One region of the Streptomyces sp. NBC_00236 genome, then DNA from elsewhere that is predicted to be linked to it. Evidence: riboswitches for the same ligand, from Rfam matches in the RefSeq annotation. Region 1 holds a riboswitch; the other holds the start of a gene.

Region 1 (7,293 bases):
GCGCTGGTCCTCGGCGCGGACATCCATGACGCGATCCGCGAGGGATACCACTTCAATCTGCCCGAGCGCGCCGTCCCCGGTGGTGCGGCTGTCGAACCGCTGGTACGGGCCGACGAGGACAGCGTCGTCATCGAGGCGGTCAAGCTCGCGGACGACCGTTCGGGCGACGTGGTCGTCCGCCTCTACGAGTCCGGGGGCGCACGCGTGCGGACCGTCCTCAGGGCCGGGTTCCCGCTGGCCTCGGCACGGATCACGGACCTGTTGGAACGGGATCTGGAGGATGCGGCGGCACCGGCCGTCCGTGGGCCCGAGGTGACGCTGTCCCTTCGCCCGTTCCAGATCCTGACCCTGCGCCTGGTCCCCGCCGCAGACGGGGCCCCACCTGCCGACACGGCCTGAAGGCCACAGCCGCTGGGGCGGTTCCCCGATGCGCCGGTGAGCCGCCCCTCTCCTGCTGCGCAGGCCGTCGCGTGCGGGGAGTGCCAGGATGTTCGTATGGATGTCCGGGCGAGGAACCGTGTATCGGTGACGGGCCGGGAAGGCGGCCCGGTGGTCATGCTGGCTCATGGTTTCGGATGTGATCAGAGCCTGTGGCGTCTCGTAGCGCCCGCCCTGGCGGAGCGCTTCCGGGTGGTCCTCTTCGATCACGTGGGGGCGGGGCGCTCCGATCTGTCCGCCTGGAGCCCGGAGCGGTACTCCACTCTGGATGGTTATGCGCAGGATGTCTGCGAAATATGCCGGGAGCTCGACCTCGGGCCCGTGGCCTTCGTCGGGCATTCGGTCAGTTCCATGATCGGTGTCCTTGCCGCCGTGCAGGAGCCCCGTCTCTTCGGCAAGCTGATCCTCCTCACCCCGTCGCCCTCGTACATCGACGACGGTGACTACCACGGCGGATTCAGCGAGCAGGACATCGACGAACTGCTCGACTCGCTGGAGAGCAACTACCTCGGCTGGTCCGCGACCATGGCACCGGTGATCATGGGCAATCCGGATCGCCCCGAGCTGGGTGAGGAGCTCACCAACAGTTTCTGCCGTACGGACCCGGACATCGCCCGGGTATTCGCGCGAGCCACCTTCCTCTCCGACAACCGCGCGGATCTCTCCGAGGTGACGGTGCCGACGCTCATCGTCGAGAGCGCGCGGGACACCATCGCCCCCCGTGAGGTGGGTGCCTTCGTCCACGCGCAGATCCCCGGCAGCCACCTGGTCACTCTGGACTCAACGGGCCACTGCCCCCAGCTGAGCGCCCCCGAGGAGACGACCCGGGAGATCGCCGCCTTTGTGCAGGGGGCGTGACGTGCACCCGGGCGGCGAGGAGGCCAACGGCTCGTGGGCGGCAGGGGATCGCGAACAGGAACAGCTTTCGTTCGCCGCTCTGTTGGAGGACAGCGCGGAGGACCTGTACGAGAACGCGCCCTGCGGCTACCTCTCCACACTGATGGACGGGCGGATCGCCAAGATCAACGGGACCTTGCTGAAATGGCTCGGCTACCGCCGGGAGGAACTGGTGGGCCGCAGGAAATTCCCCGACCTGTTGACCATCGGCGGCAGGCTCTACCACGAGACGCATTTCTCGCCGCTGCTGCGCATGCAGGGGGAGATCAACGGCATCGCGCTGGAGCTCAAGGCCGCCGACGGCAGCCGGCTTCCCGTTCTGGTCACCTCCAAGGTCAAGCAGGACCGCGACGGTGAACCGCTGCTGATCCGCACCACTCTCCTGGATGCCCAGGACCGGCGTGCGTACGAGCGTGAGCTCCTGCGTGCCCGGCAGGAGGCCGAGCGCGACCGCGAACGCCTGCAGCGCCTCGCCGCGACTCTGCAGCGCACCCTGATCCCGCCGGCGCTCGAACCGGTTCCGGGCCTGGACGTTGCCGAGCACTACCATGTCGCGTCCTCCGACGAGGTGGGCGGGGACTTCTACGATCTGTTCCCGCTGGCCGAGGGCCGGTGGGGATTCTTCATGGGGGACGTACGCGGCAAGGGCGCCGACGCGGCCGTGGTGACGTCGTTGGCGCGGTACACCCTGCGAGCCGCCGCGGTCTCCGATCCGGAACCGGCTGCGGTCCTGGCCAACCTCAACACCGCACTCAACCTCCAGGCGCAGGAGGACGAGCCCCGGTTCTGCACGGTGATCTTCGGCCTGCTGACCTCCGGGGGCAACGGCACGGGATTCCACATCGTCCTCGCCGGCGGCGGGCACCCCCCTGCCGTGGTTATGCGTGCCGACGGCACTGCCGACTACCGTCCCACGCCGGGCGGCCAGTTGGCAGGAGTGGTCCAGGACGCCCAGTTCACCACGGTCACCGTGGATCTGCGTCCCGGCGACACTCTGCTCCTCTACACCGACGGTCTCACCGAAGCACGGACCCCGAACGCGGGCGAACGCTATGGAGAGGAAGCCCTCCTCGACTTCACCCGGGCCCTCGCCCCCGCCTCGGCCACCGGCACCGTCAAGGCTCTGACCCGCCTCCTGGACTCGTTCGGCGAAGGACTCGATGACGACACCGCACTCCTGGCGATGAGCGTCCCCCCGGCCGGACGATGAGCGGAACCGGGGCCGCGAAAGCTGGTGGGAAGAGCTGTCTTGATCGAGCGCCCGGACGGCGAGCGTTGTCTGCTCGCCCCTCCCGCCGATTCGCCGAATTCGTAGCGGCCACCTACACATTCGAGCGTGTGGAGGTGGTGCCGGTGGAGGTCAGGCGTGACGGGCCCCGTGGGCACGTCAAGGCAGGCCCGCTCGTCCTGGACGTCGTCACCGGTTCCCGGACGGTCCTGGGCCGGCTGCTGTGCGCGGTGCCCGCGTCCCCGGCCCGCAGCCGCATCCGGGCCGCCGTCTGCGACGTACCGGCCCGCATGCTGCCGGGTGTCCGCACGCGGGGAAGCGCGGGCCGGGACCGTCGCGAGTGGTACGGGGCCCGGGACCCGCACCGTGTTCGTGCGGCGAACGCGATGCTGAGCGGGCGGAATCTCGTCCGAGCGGTCGGAGCCCTGTCGTCCGGGCCCGAACGCGTGGGTTAGCCTTGCCGACGCAATCCGACACGGGGTGCCCCGACCAGCGGGGCTGAGATCACACCCGTCGAACCTGAACCAGTTAGCACTGGCGGAGGGATGTCATCGATGTCATTTCCACATGCTCCGAGCGGCCCGGCGGCCACCGGCCGCAAACCCCTCGCCGACGGGCTGACGCCCTCCCCCGCCACCGGTGATCTGCGCATCGAGACGCGCGGGATCGCCCCCGTCCCGGAGTCTCACCGCTACGGTGCTCCCGGGCGGCTGTTCACCGTGTGGTTCGCCCCGAACCTCACGATGACGGGCGTCTTCACCGGCACGATCGGCATCGTGCTCGGGCTTGACTTCACCACCGCGCTGGTGGCTGTCGTGCTCGGCACCCTCGTGGGCGCCGCGCCCACCGCGTACCTCGGGACCTGGGGCAGTCTCACTGGTACCGGTCAACTGCCGCTGGCCCGGCTCGCTTTCGGCCGGGCGGTTGCCGTTCCGGGCGTACTGCAGTGGCTGTCGTCAGTCGCGTGGGACGCGCTGATCGGCCTCTTCGGCGGGGATGCGCTGGCCCGACTGTGCGGATGGCCGTTCTGGCTGGGTGTACTCGTGATGATGGTGGGGCAGGGCCTGCTCGGTGTCTTCGGCTACGAGGCGATACACCGACTGCAGAAGGTCATGACCTTCGTGCTGGCCGCCGCCTTCGTCGCGCTGGCCGTGAAGCTCCTCGACGGCGCCCACCCCACCACCAGCGGGTCGGTGCACGGCGCCGACCGCGCCGGCGCCTTCGTGCTCACCAGCACCATCGCACTCAGCCTCGCACTGTCCTGGGCCCCGTACGCCAGCGACTTCAGCAGGTACCTGCCACGGTCCGCCTCGCGCCCCCGCATGTTCTGGTACACGCTTCTCGGCATCTCGGTCTCCTTCGTAGCCGTGCAGGCGCTCGGCCTGTGGGGGGCGTCCGCCTTCACCGACCAGACCGCGAAGGGCGTCGACGAACTGCTGGGAGGCGGGGCGCTCGGCGGGTTCGGACTGCTGGCCGTCGCGCTGGCGGCGCTGTGCAGCAACGCGATGAACGACTACAGCGGCTCCCTGGCCCTTCAGACCGTCGGGGTGCCCGTCCCACGGCCGCTGGCGGCGGCGCTCTCTGCCGTACTCGGCTTCCCGCTGGTGCTGTGGATGCACGCCGCGGACACCACGGCCCGTTTCCAGAACGTGTTGCTGTTCGTCGGTTACTGGATCCCCGGATTCGTGGCGGTGGTGACCGTCGACTGGTTCGCACGCGCTGGGGAGAGGGGCGGAGCCCCGTTCGATCCGACTGTCGAGGGCGACCGTCCCCAGCCGTGGTGGCCCGCTCTCGTGGCGTTCGTCGTCGCCTTCGGCGCGGCGGTTCCGTTCATGGACACGAGCCTGTACGTGGGGCCGGTGGCCGCGGCTCTGCACGGCGCGGACCTCGCGTACTACGTCGCCTTCGTCGCGGCGCTCGCCGTCTACGCACCTCTGCGGCTGCGCCGCCGGGCGGCCGGCCGCTGACCCGGTGGGGTCACTCACTGGACGGGGGTGCGCCCGCGCTCCGGAGACGGGATGATCGCAACCATGATGATTGCTCATGAGGGCTGCTCGCCGTCGGTCCACCCCACGGCCTATGTCGCTCCGACCGCCACGTTGTGCGGGGACGTTCGGGTGGGCGCCGGGTGCCGGGTGCTGTTCGGTGCGGTACTCACCGCCGAGGGCGGGCCGGTGGAGGTCGGCGAGGGCAGCATCGTGATGGAGAACGCGGTCCTGCGGGGTACCCGACGGGACCCGCTGGTTCTGGGACGACAGGTGCTGGTGGGCCCGGCCTCCTGCCTGACCGGTTGCCGGGTCGAGGACGAGGTCTTCCTGGCCACGGGCAGCCGCGTCTTCAACGGCGCGCGGATCGGGACCCGTTCCGAGGTGCGGATCAACGGCGTCGTGCATCTGCGCACGGTGCTGCCGGCCGACTCGATGGTGCCGATCGGCTGGGTCGCCGTCGGCGACCCGGTGCGCATCCTCCCGCCGGAGGACCACGACGGGATCTGGGCGGTGCAGAAGGACCTGGACTTCCCCGGCCACGTCTTCGGCCTCGACCGCCCGGCCGACGGCGAGAGCCTGATGCCGGCGATCTCGGAACGCTTCGGCCGCAGCCTCGGCCGTCACATGGACGACCGGCAGATCTGAGCCCCGCGGGAGGTCCCGGGCTGCCGTCCACCGCTCCGCCCACCGGGCAGGCCCCGCTGGGTGGCCCTGCGGCGCCACGCCGAGGGACGGACACATCTGCTCCCGCACGGGCGATGCTCAGACGTTCACTCGCGGGACGCTCTCGTTCCAGGTGCGGGAGAACACCCTGCGGCCGTCCTCGTAGCCGTCCAGGGTGGCATCGACGTGGAAATCGGTCTCGTCCGACGTCAGTAGCGTGCGGGTCTCCACCCGGACGTCCCATCCGGGACGCCTGAAACGCATGGTCCAGGCCGCCTCACCACTCACCGATCCGAAGTCGTCGGCGATGGAGGTGTACTTCTCGCAGGCCCTCAACCCGACCTCGATCCCGTTCTCCTCGTACCTCTGCAGCCCCCGGTCCTTCACGATGTCGAGGGAGGAGCGGTAGTCGACAAGGTCCCTGGACACGGTCCACGCCTGTTCGGGCTCCGTCAGCTGGGTGACCTCCGACGGTTCGCACCCCTCGGGCTCACCGAACGGCGCCACAGGAACTTCGTCCGGAGCGGCCGCGGGCCGGACGGGCAGCGTGAGGGAGCTCCCGGCCTCATGAACGCTCAGCCGGGCGGGCGAGGGCGCCGGCCAGACGAGCGGCCAGTACGAGGTCGAGAGCGAGAGACGCACGCGATGTCCGGCGGGGAATACCTGGGCGACTCCGTTGAGCGGGATCCGGACCTGATATTTCCTTCCGGGTTCGAGTGGCTCAAGAGCGCCGTCACCCGATCGGTGCGCAAGGTTCAGCACCCCGTAGGTCACCCGGGTCGCACGGCCGTCGGGCGCGACGTCCGACAGGCGGACGGTGACCTGCGCCGCCCGGCCCGACGAGGACACCAACAGTTCCGCGGCCGGAGCGCCGAGGATCTCCAGGCGTTCCGTCAGAGGCTGCGTCTCGAAGACGAGTGAGCCGCCGTCCTCCTCACGCTGGTCGTACGGCAGATCCGGCGGGGCGTTGTAGGAGGCCCACTTCCCGGCGAACTGACCTACGGAGAGCGGCGATTGGATCGTGTGCACGAGCCCGGCGGATCCACTCGCGTCCGCCGGCCCGGGGCCCCGTCCGTCGCACACGATGGAGCGGTCGCGCAGGGGGTGGACCACCTCCTCGATGTGGGGCGAGGGCCAGGCCGGCTCGCCCACCCAGCGCCCCGGGCGCTCCTGGTAGGAGGTGGACGGAGGCACGCTCTCCTGCATCCAGGCCCGGATCATGGGGCCGTCCATGACGCCGTTGTCGATGCCCTTGAGCCAGCGGTCCCACCACCGGACCACTTCTTGGAGGTACCCGATGGCCGGTCCCGGTTCGCCGAGGTGCGGGAGCTTGTGCGACCAGGGGCCGATCAGCCCCTTGCGGGGTACGTCGACACGGCTCAGGAGACGTGTCACTGCGTTGGAGTACCCGTCCGCCCAGCCGCTGGAGGCGAGCACGGGACAACGCAGGGACCCGTAGTCCTCACTGAGCGAGGCGTGGCGCCAGTAGTCGTCACGGTGCTGATGGCGCAGCCATTCGAGAACCCACGGCCGAGCGGCCTCCAGACGCCGGCGCCACATGTCGCGCCAGCACTCGCCGACCACGTCCGGGTCGGGAGGGCAGGTGGCATAGGCGAACATCGTCCCGGCCTCGGCCAGGTTGTCGGACAGCATGGCGCCACCGACGTAGTGCATGTCGTCCGCGTACCTGTCGTCGGTGAAGGAGGCGATGACGATGGCGCCCAGGCTCGGCGGCTGCCGGGCGGCGACCTGGAGCGCCGAGAAGGCGCCCCACGAGATGCCCATCATCCCTGTGCTGCCGTCGCACCAGGACTGCGCGGCAAGCCAGGCGAGCACTTCCTCCGCATCGAGCTGTTCCCGCTCCAGGTACTCGTCCCGAAGGACGCCTTCCGACTCCCCCGTGCCTCGCAGGTCGACCCGCACGCAGGCGTAACCATGGCCGGCGATGTAGGGGTGGTGGATTGCGTCGCGGGTGGAAGTCAGGTCGTTCTTCCGGTAAGGAATGGCCTCCAGGATCGCCGGGACAGGCTCGGCGTCCGACCCGGTGGGGCGCCAGATCCTCGCTGACAGCCGGACACC
Region 2 (7,293 bases), 6.2 Mb from region 1:
CGCGGTGCCGTGCTCGATCTGTTCGGGGGCGAGATACGAGACCGTCCCCAGGATGGACCCGGTGGTGTTCGTGACCGAGCCCACGGCCCGGACCAGGCCGAAGTCGGCGACCTTGACCCGGCCGTCGTCGCCTATCAGCACGTTCTCCGGCTTCATGTCCCGGTGGACGAAGCCTGCCCGGTGCGCGGCGCCCAGAGCGGCGAGCACCGGCTCCAGGATGTCGAGCGCGGCCCGCGGCTGGAGGGCGCCCCGCTCGCGCAGTACGTCGCGCAGCGTGCACCCCGCCACGTACTCCATCGCGAGGTAGACGTACTGCCCCTGGGCGCCCTGGTCGAAGACCGCGACCACATTGGGGTGCGCGAGCCGGGCCACCGACTTGGCCTCACGGATGAAGCGCTCGACGAACGAGGCGTCGGCCGCGAGGGCCGGATGCATCACCTTGAGGGCGAGCACCCGGTCGAGCCGGGTGTCCATGGCCCGGTAGACCGTGGCCATGCCGCCCACGGCGATGCGGGCATCGACGCGGTAGCGGCCGTCGAGCAGCTGCCCGACGAGAGGGTCCTGGAGGGTCGTATCCACGCAGCCGAGTCTACGAGCCGCCGCCGACACGGCCGACTGGCCGGAGCGATCCCGGGGCCCAACTGCAGCCGAGCCGTGACAGGGACACGCGATCCGCGGCCGGGGAGCGGGCGTGGCCCGGGATCGGGACGGGTCGTGACAGGGACATGAGATCCACCACACGGACCGCCCGGGCCCCGGAATCAGAACGCCGGCCGCTCCGGATCCAGCACGGCCCGCCCCGTCACCGGCGACGAGGCCTCGGCGAAGTGGCGGCGAGGAATCCGCCCCGCGCGGTACGCGAGCCGCCCGCCCTCCACCGCATGGCGCATCGCGCCCGCCATCAGCTCGGGCTCCTGGGCCCGGGTCACCGCCGACGCCAGCATCACGGCCGCGCACCCCAGCTCCATGGCCAGTGCCGCGTCGGACGCCGTCCCGGCGCCCGCGTCCAGGATCACCGGCACCCGCGCCTGCTCGACGATCAGCTGGAAGTTGTGCGGATTGCGGATACCCAGGCCGGAGCCGATGGGGGAGCCGAGCGGCATGACCGCCGCGCACCCCACGTCCTCCAGCTTCCGGGCCAGCACCGGGTCGTCGTTCGTGTACGGCAGCACGGTGAAACCGTCGTCCACCAGCGTCTCCGCGGCGTCCAGCAGCTCGACGGGGTCCGGCAGCAGGGTGCGCTCGTCCGCCACCACCTCCAGCTTGACCCAGTCGGTGCCGAGCGCCTCGCGGGCGAGCCGGGCGGTGAGCACGGCCTCGCCCGCGGTGAAGCAGCCCGCGGTGTTCGGCAGCACGCGGATGGAGAGCCGCTCCAGTACGGAGAGCACGGAGCCCCGCACGGTCGGGTCGAGCCGGCGCATCGCGACGGTGGTCAGCTCGGTACCGGAGGCGGTCAGGGACCGCTCCAGCACGTCGAGGCTGGGCGCCCCGCCCGTTCCCATGATCAGCCGGGAGCCGAAAGCGGTGTCCCCGAGGGTGAAGAGGTCGTCGGACATGGTCAGCCTCCCTGGACCGCGGTGAGGACCTCGACCCGGTCGCCGTCGGCGAGCGTGGCCGCGGGCCACTGGCCACGCGGTACGACGGTCTCGTTCAGGGCGGCCGCGACGCCCGAGGGCGCAGAGGTCAGCGACGCGACCAGGGCGTCCAGAGTGGTGCCGGGCGCGATGGTGACGGCCTCGCCGTTCACGGAGACGGTCATGGGGACGGGGAGGGGTGCGGGCTCGGTCATGCGGGCTGCTCCTGACGTACGGGGGCGGCGGGTGAGAAACGGCTGGGCGAGAAGGAGCGTGCGACCTCGGGCAGATCGCCTTCGGCCAGCAGCTGTGCCATCGCGTCCCCGGTGACGGGGGTGAGCAGCACCCCGTTGCGATGGTGGCCGGTGGCGAGATGGAGGCCGGGCAGCGCGGTGCGGCCCAGTAGTGGGGCGTTGTCGGGGGAGGCCGGGCGCAGACCGGCGAGGGTCTCGGTGAGCGGCAGTTCGGTGATGCCCGGCATCAACTCGTGCGCGTCGCGCAGCAGCTCGTACACCCCGCCCGCCGTGACGGTGGTGTCCCAGCCCATCTCCTCGCTGGTGGCGCCGATGACCAGTTCGCCGTTCTCGCGCGGCACGAGATAGACGTGGCTGCCCCGGACCACGGCGCGCACGGTGCGGGAGAGGAAGGGTGCGTACGCGGGGGGCACGGTCAGTCGCAGCACCTGGCCCTTCACCGGGCGGACCGGGGGCAGGACGTGCTCGGGTACCCCCGCGAGCCGGCCGCTGAGGCTGCCCGCGGCGAGCACGACCTGATCGGCCACCGGCTGCGTACCGTCGGCCAGCACGGCTCCGACGGCCCGGCCGCCCGTGACCGAGAGCCGCTCGGCCCGCCGGCGGTGGAAGACGACCCCGGCCCGTTCGCACGCCGCCACCAGTGCGGCGGCCAGCCGTCGCGGGTCGACCTGGTGGTCGCCGTCGACCCGCAGTCCGCCGCGTACGCCGGGTGCGAGCATCGGTTCCAGACGGCGGCACTCACGGCCGGTGAGCCACTCGGATTCCAGTCCCGAGCGGCGTTGCAGCGCGTGGAGTTCGCGCAGATGGGCGCGGTCGTCGGCGTCGAGCGCGACGGCAAGGGTGCCGCAGGCGCGGAAGCCGATGTCCTGGCCGCTCGCCGCCTCCAGCTCGGCCGCGAACGCCGGATAGCGTGCGGCGGAGGCGACGTTGAGGCCGAGCAGCATCTCCTCGCCGTAGTGGAGTTCGGTGACGGCGGCCAGCATCCCGGCCGCGACCTGGGCGGCGCCGCCGCCCGGTGCGGGATCGGCGACCGCGGTGGTGAGGCCGCGCTGAGCGGCCCGCCAGGCGGTGACCAGGCCGATGATGCCGCCCCCGATGACGAGGACGTCGGACCCGTTCGCACGGTGCGTACGCATGGGCGTCCAGCCCCTCCCTTCGCCGGCATGACCCGGATCAGGTTCGTACGGTCGGAGGCCGTCCAGCCTCCCTCTCAGCCCGGTGCGTCCGGGCTCCCGCGAGTGATGTGCACGGCCACCCTAAACCCCGTGCCCGCGCCGCTCACAAGCGAGCGGACGCGGGCACGGGAAAGGCGATCCGGCGGCCGCGTCGCGGGAACCGTCTTCCTGACGATCCGTCAGGTGTTTAAGGTGGACGGGTGGACGAGCAGACCGGACAGCAGCAGACAGGGCCGCGGCACCGCCGTCGCGTCGTGATCGCCGGAGCGGGCATGGCGGGTGTGCAGACCGCCGTGGCCCTGCGGGAACAGGGCTTCACCGGCCCCGTCACGCTGATCGGAGCCGAACCCCACCAGCCGTACGACCGGCCCCCGCTGTCGAAGGCGGTCCTCCTCGGCAAGGCCGAGGACTCGGCCTTCGACATCGACTTCGAGGCGCTGGACATCACCCTGCGGCTCGGCCTGGACGTGACGGCGCTGCGCGCGGCCGACCACGAACTGGACACCCCGGACGGGCCCGTCCCCTACGACGTCCTGGTCCTCGCCACCGGCGCCGAACCCCTGGTGCTGCCGGGCTCCGAGGGCGTCCCGGGCGTCCACCTCCTGCGCACCCTGGACGACGCCGCCCGGCTGCGGCCGGTCCTCGAACGGCAGCACGACGTCGTGGTCGTCGGCGCGGGCTGGATCGGCGCCGAGTTCGCCACCGCCGCCCGCGCGGCGGGCTGCGCGGTCACCGTCGTCGAGGCCGCCGACCGCCCGCTCGCCGGCGCACTGCCCGCCGAGGTCGCCGCCCCCATGGCCGGCTGGTACGCCGAGAGCGGTGCCGCGCTCCTCACCGGCGCCCGGGTCGCCCGCATCGAACCCGGCCGCGTGCTCCTGGCCGACGGCCGCACCCTGCCGGCGGACGCGGTCGTCGTCGGCGTCGGTGCCCGGCCCGCGACCGCCTGGCTCGCCGGATCCGGGATCGAGCTCGGCCCGGACCGGTCGGTGACCGCCGACGCGTCCCTGCGCACCTCGCTCCCCGACGTGTACGCGGTCGGGGACTGCGCCTCCTTCCCCTCGGCCCGCTACGGCGAGCGCCTGCTCGTCCACCACTGGGACAACGCCCTTCAGGGCCCCCGTACCGTCGCCGCCGCCATCACCGCGCCCGGCGGCGAGGACCGGCCCCCGGTCTACGACCCCGTGCCCTACTTCTGGTCCGAGCAGTTCGGCCGCTTCGTTCAGTACGCGGGCCACCACACCGGGGCCGACACCCTGGTGTGGCGCGGCGATCCGGCCGAGCCGTCGTGGACGGTGTGCTGGCTGCGCGACGGCGTGCTCGTCGCCGTACTGGCGGTCGGCCGTCCGCGCGATCTGGCGCAGGGGCGCAAACTCGTCGAATCGGGGACGGAACTCAACCCGGACCGGGTCGCCGACCCCACCGTGCCCCTGAAATCAGCCACGCGCTGACGGCCCGACCGGCCCCCGTACGGTCGGCCCGGGTACCGACTGTCGGTCCGGGATGGCACGCTTGTCCCCGTGACCGAGATTGACGCAAAGATCGATGCTCTCGTCCCCGCCTGGCTCCACCTTCCCGACATCGCCGAAATGTTCGATGTCCAGGTGACGCGTGTACGCCAGATGGTCAAGGACGGCCAGCTCATCGCCGTACGACGTGGTGAGAACCGGGCGCTCCAGGTGCCTGCCGCCTTCATCGACGGCGACAAGGTGGTCAAGGGCCTTTCGGGGACCCTGACGCTCCTGAGGGACGACGGCTACTCCGACGCGGAGATGCTGGAATGGCTCTTCACCCCCGACCCGAGCCTGCCGGGCACGCCCGCGCAGGCGCTCAGTGAGAATCGCGGCACGGAGGTGAAGCGCCGCGCCCAGGCGCTCGCCGTCTGACCCGCTGCCGCACGGGGGGTGCGGGCCGCCCTGGCGGCCCGCACCCCGCGCGGCACCACCGAACCGACCGACGTCGCCTTTCCCCGGGGGGAACCGCACCATGTCCACGCCTCGCGCGCTGTTGTCCGATGCCCGGCTCTACCTGTGCACGGACGCCCGCCGGCGCCAGGGTGACCTTCCCGCGTTCCTCGACGCGGTCCTGACCAGCGGCGTGGACATCATCCAGTTGCGCGACAAGGGCATGGAAGCGGCCGAGGAGCTGGAACACCTCGCCCTCTTCGCCGACGCCTGCAAGCGTCACGGCAAGCTCCTCGCCGTCAACGACCGGGCCGACGTCGCCCATGCCATCGGCTCCGATGTGCTGCACCTGGGCCAGGGCGACCTGCCGGTCCCGGCCGCCCGCGCGATCATCGGCCAGGACGTGGTCATCGGCCGCTCCACGCACGCCGAGTCCGAAGTCGACGCGGCCGTCGCCGAGCCCGGCGTCGACTACTTCTGCACCGGCCCCTGCTGGCCCACCCCGACCAAGCCCGGCCGGTACGCCCCGGGGCTGGACCTCGTCCGTTACGCCGCCTCGCTCGCCCCCACCCGTCCGTGGTTCGCCATCGGCGGGATCGACGCGGGCAACCTCGACGAGGTGCTGGACGCCGGAGCCCGACGGGTCGTCGTCGTGCGGGCCGTCACCGAGGCTTCCGATCCGGCTGCCGCCGCCGCCGCGCTGGCGGGAAGGATCCGGGACCGCGCCGGGGTGTGACCGGGCGGAGGGGCAACTTCGGGACAGGAGTGTCCGAAGCGTGGACAAAGATCGGGCAATCAAGCCAAATCGCCCCAGTTCGGTTGGGAGCCCGCCGCGCCCTGGTTAACCTGCCGGTATGGCCCTTGGCACACCCTCCACCAGGACAGATCACGCGCGCACCGTGCGTGAGATGCTCGCGACCGGCAAGACCTCGTACTCGTTCGAGTTCTGGGCGCCCAAGACAGAGAAGGGCGAGCGGAACCTCTGGAACGCGCTGCGCCGGGTCGAGGCGGTGGGACCGAGTTTCGTCTCCGTGACGTACGGGGCCGGCGGATCGACCCGGGCCGGGACGGTGAAGGCGACCCAGGACATCGCCGCCGAGTCCACGCTCACCCCGGTCGCGCACCTCACGGCGGTCAACCACTCCATCGCCGAGCTGCGCAACATGGTGGGCCAGTACGCGGACGCCGGGATCCGGAACATCCTCGCGGTGCGCGGCGACCCGCCGGGCGACCCGATGGGTCCGTGGGTCGAACACCCGCAGGGCGTGCGGTACGCGGCGGACCTCGTCCGGCTGATCAAGGAATCCGGCGATTTCTGCGTCGGCGTCGCGGCATTCCCGGAACGGCATCCGCGCTCCGCCGACTGGGACACCGACATCCGGCATTTCGTGGACAAGTGCCGCGCCGGTGCGGACTATGCGATCACGCAGATGTTCTTCGATCCGGACGCCTATCTCCGGATGCGTGACCGGGTGGTCGCTGCGGGTTGCGAAACGCCGATCATTCCTGAGGTGATGCCCCTGACGAGCGTCCGGCAATTGGAGAGATTCGCGCAGCTCAGCAACGCGACTCTGCCCGCGGACCTGAAAGAACGGATCCTCGCCGCCAAGGACGATCCCGCCGCTGTACGCTCCATTGGCATCGACTTCGCAACGCGGTTCTGCGCGAAGCTGCTTTCCGAGGGTGTCCCCGGGCTGCACTTCATCACGTTGAACAACTCGACGGCGACGCTCGAAATCTACGAGAATCTCGGACTGCACAAGCAGTCGTGACCGGCCGTACCCGCCGCGACCCGGGGCGGTGGCCGTAGAAGGGGGCGGGCATGGGCTGGACGGTCCTCTACATCGCGTTCGGCATCGTTGCGCTGTGGCTGCTCGGTGAGGTGCTGCTGCAGTACAAGGCGCGCCTGCGCTGGCGCCTGCTCGCCTTCACCGGCTTCGCCGGTGTCGTCGTCGGTGTGCTGATGCCGTCCGTGTTCGTCATCGCCCTCGGCGCGATCGCCTTCGCGACCGGCCAGACGTACGTCACGCTCTCCTTCCGCCGCGGCTTCTCGACGGGCTGGGCCATAGGGGGCAGCCCCGGGGAGAGCCGGCGCCGCCGCGGCGCCGCCGCCGACCGTGAACCCACGCTCCAGGTCTCGGACCTGGAGATGGAGTACGACCACGAGGCACCGCAGCAGCCGGAGGCCGCACCGCAGGCCGGCCCGGATGCGGTCTACGCCCCGGAGCCGCTGCCGGACGACACCGGGCAGTACGGCATCTACACCGACCACCGCCCGCAGCAGGGGCAGCACCAGGAACCCCAGCAGCCGCAGTACACCGCGTACGACCCGTACACCGACCCCGCCGCGTACCCGGCGCAGGGCCAGGACACGTACGGCGGCCAGGAC

The links. Region 1 has a riboswitch for thiamine pyrophosphate ahead of OG446_RS36445 (purine-cytosine permease family protein). Riboswitches for the same ligand answer to the same signal wherever they lie in the genome.
Region 2: another riboswitch for thiamine pyrophosphate. It lies ahead of thiO (glycine oxidase ThiO); the one in region 1 lies ahead of OG446_RS36445 (purine-cytosine permease family protein).

What each region holds. Positions count from the first base shown of each region.
Region 1 is NZ_CP108100.1:8,172,125-8,179,417, reverse strand. It holds gene OG446_RS36465 (alpha-mannosidase) at 1-399, shown strand, start outside; gene OG446_RS36460 (alpha/beta fold hydrolase) at 496-1,296, shown strand; gene OG446_RS36455 (PP2C family protein-serine/threonine phosphatase) at 1,298-2,545, shown strand; gene OG446_RS36450 (hypothetical protein) at 2,689-3,018, shown strand; TPP riboswitch at 3,030-3,126, shown strand; gene OG446_RS36445 (purine-cytosine permease family protein) at 3,118-4,530, shown strand; gene OG446_RS36440 (gamma carbonic anhydrase family protein) at 4,594-5,196, shown strand; gene OG446_RS36435 (CocE/NonD family hydrolase) at 5,314-7,293, opposite strand, start outside.
Region 2 is NZ_CP108100.1:1,956,489-1,963,781, reverse strand. It holds gene pknB (Stk1 family PASTA domain-containing Ser/Thr kinase) at 1-579, opposite strand, end outside; gene OG446_RS08670 (thiazole synthase) at 762-1,556, opposite strand; gene thiS (sulfur carrier protein ThiS) at 1,559-1,789, opposite strand; gene thiO (glycine oxidase ThiO) at 1,786-2,964, opposite strand; TPP riboswitch at 2,962-3,074, opposite strand; gene OG446_RS08655 (NAD(P)/FAD-dependent oxidoreductase) at 3,276-4,451, shown strand; gene OG446_RS08650 (Rv2175c family DNA-binding protein) at 4,521-4,886, shown strand; gene thiE (thiamine phosphate synthase) at 4,987-5,640, shown strand; gene metF (methylenetetrahydrofolate reductase [NAD(P)H]) at 5,759-6,676, shown strand; gene OG446_RS08635 (hypothetical protein) at 6,727-7,293, shown strand, end outside.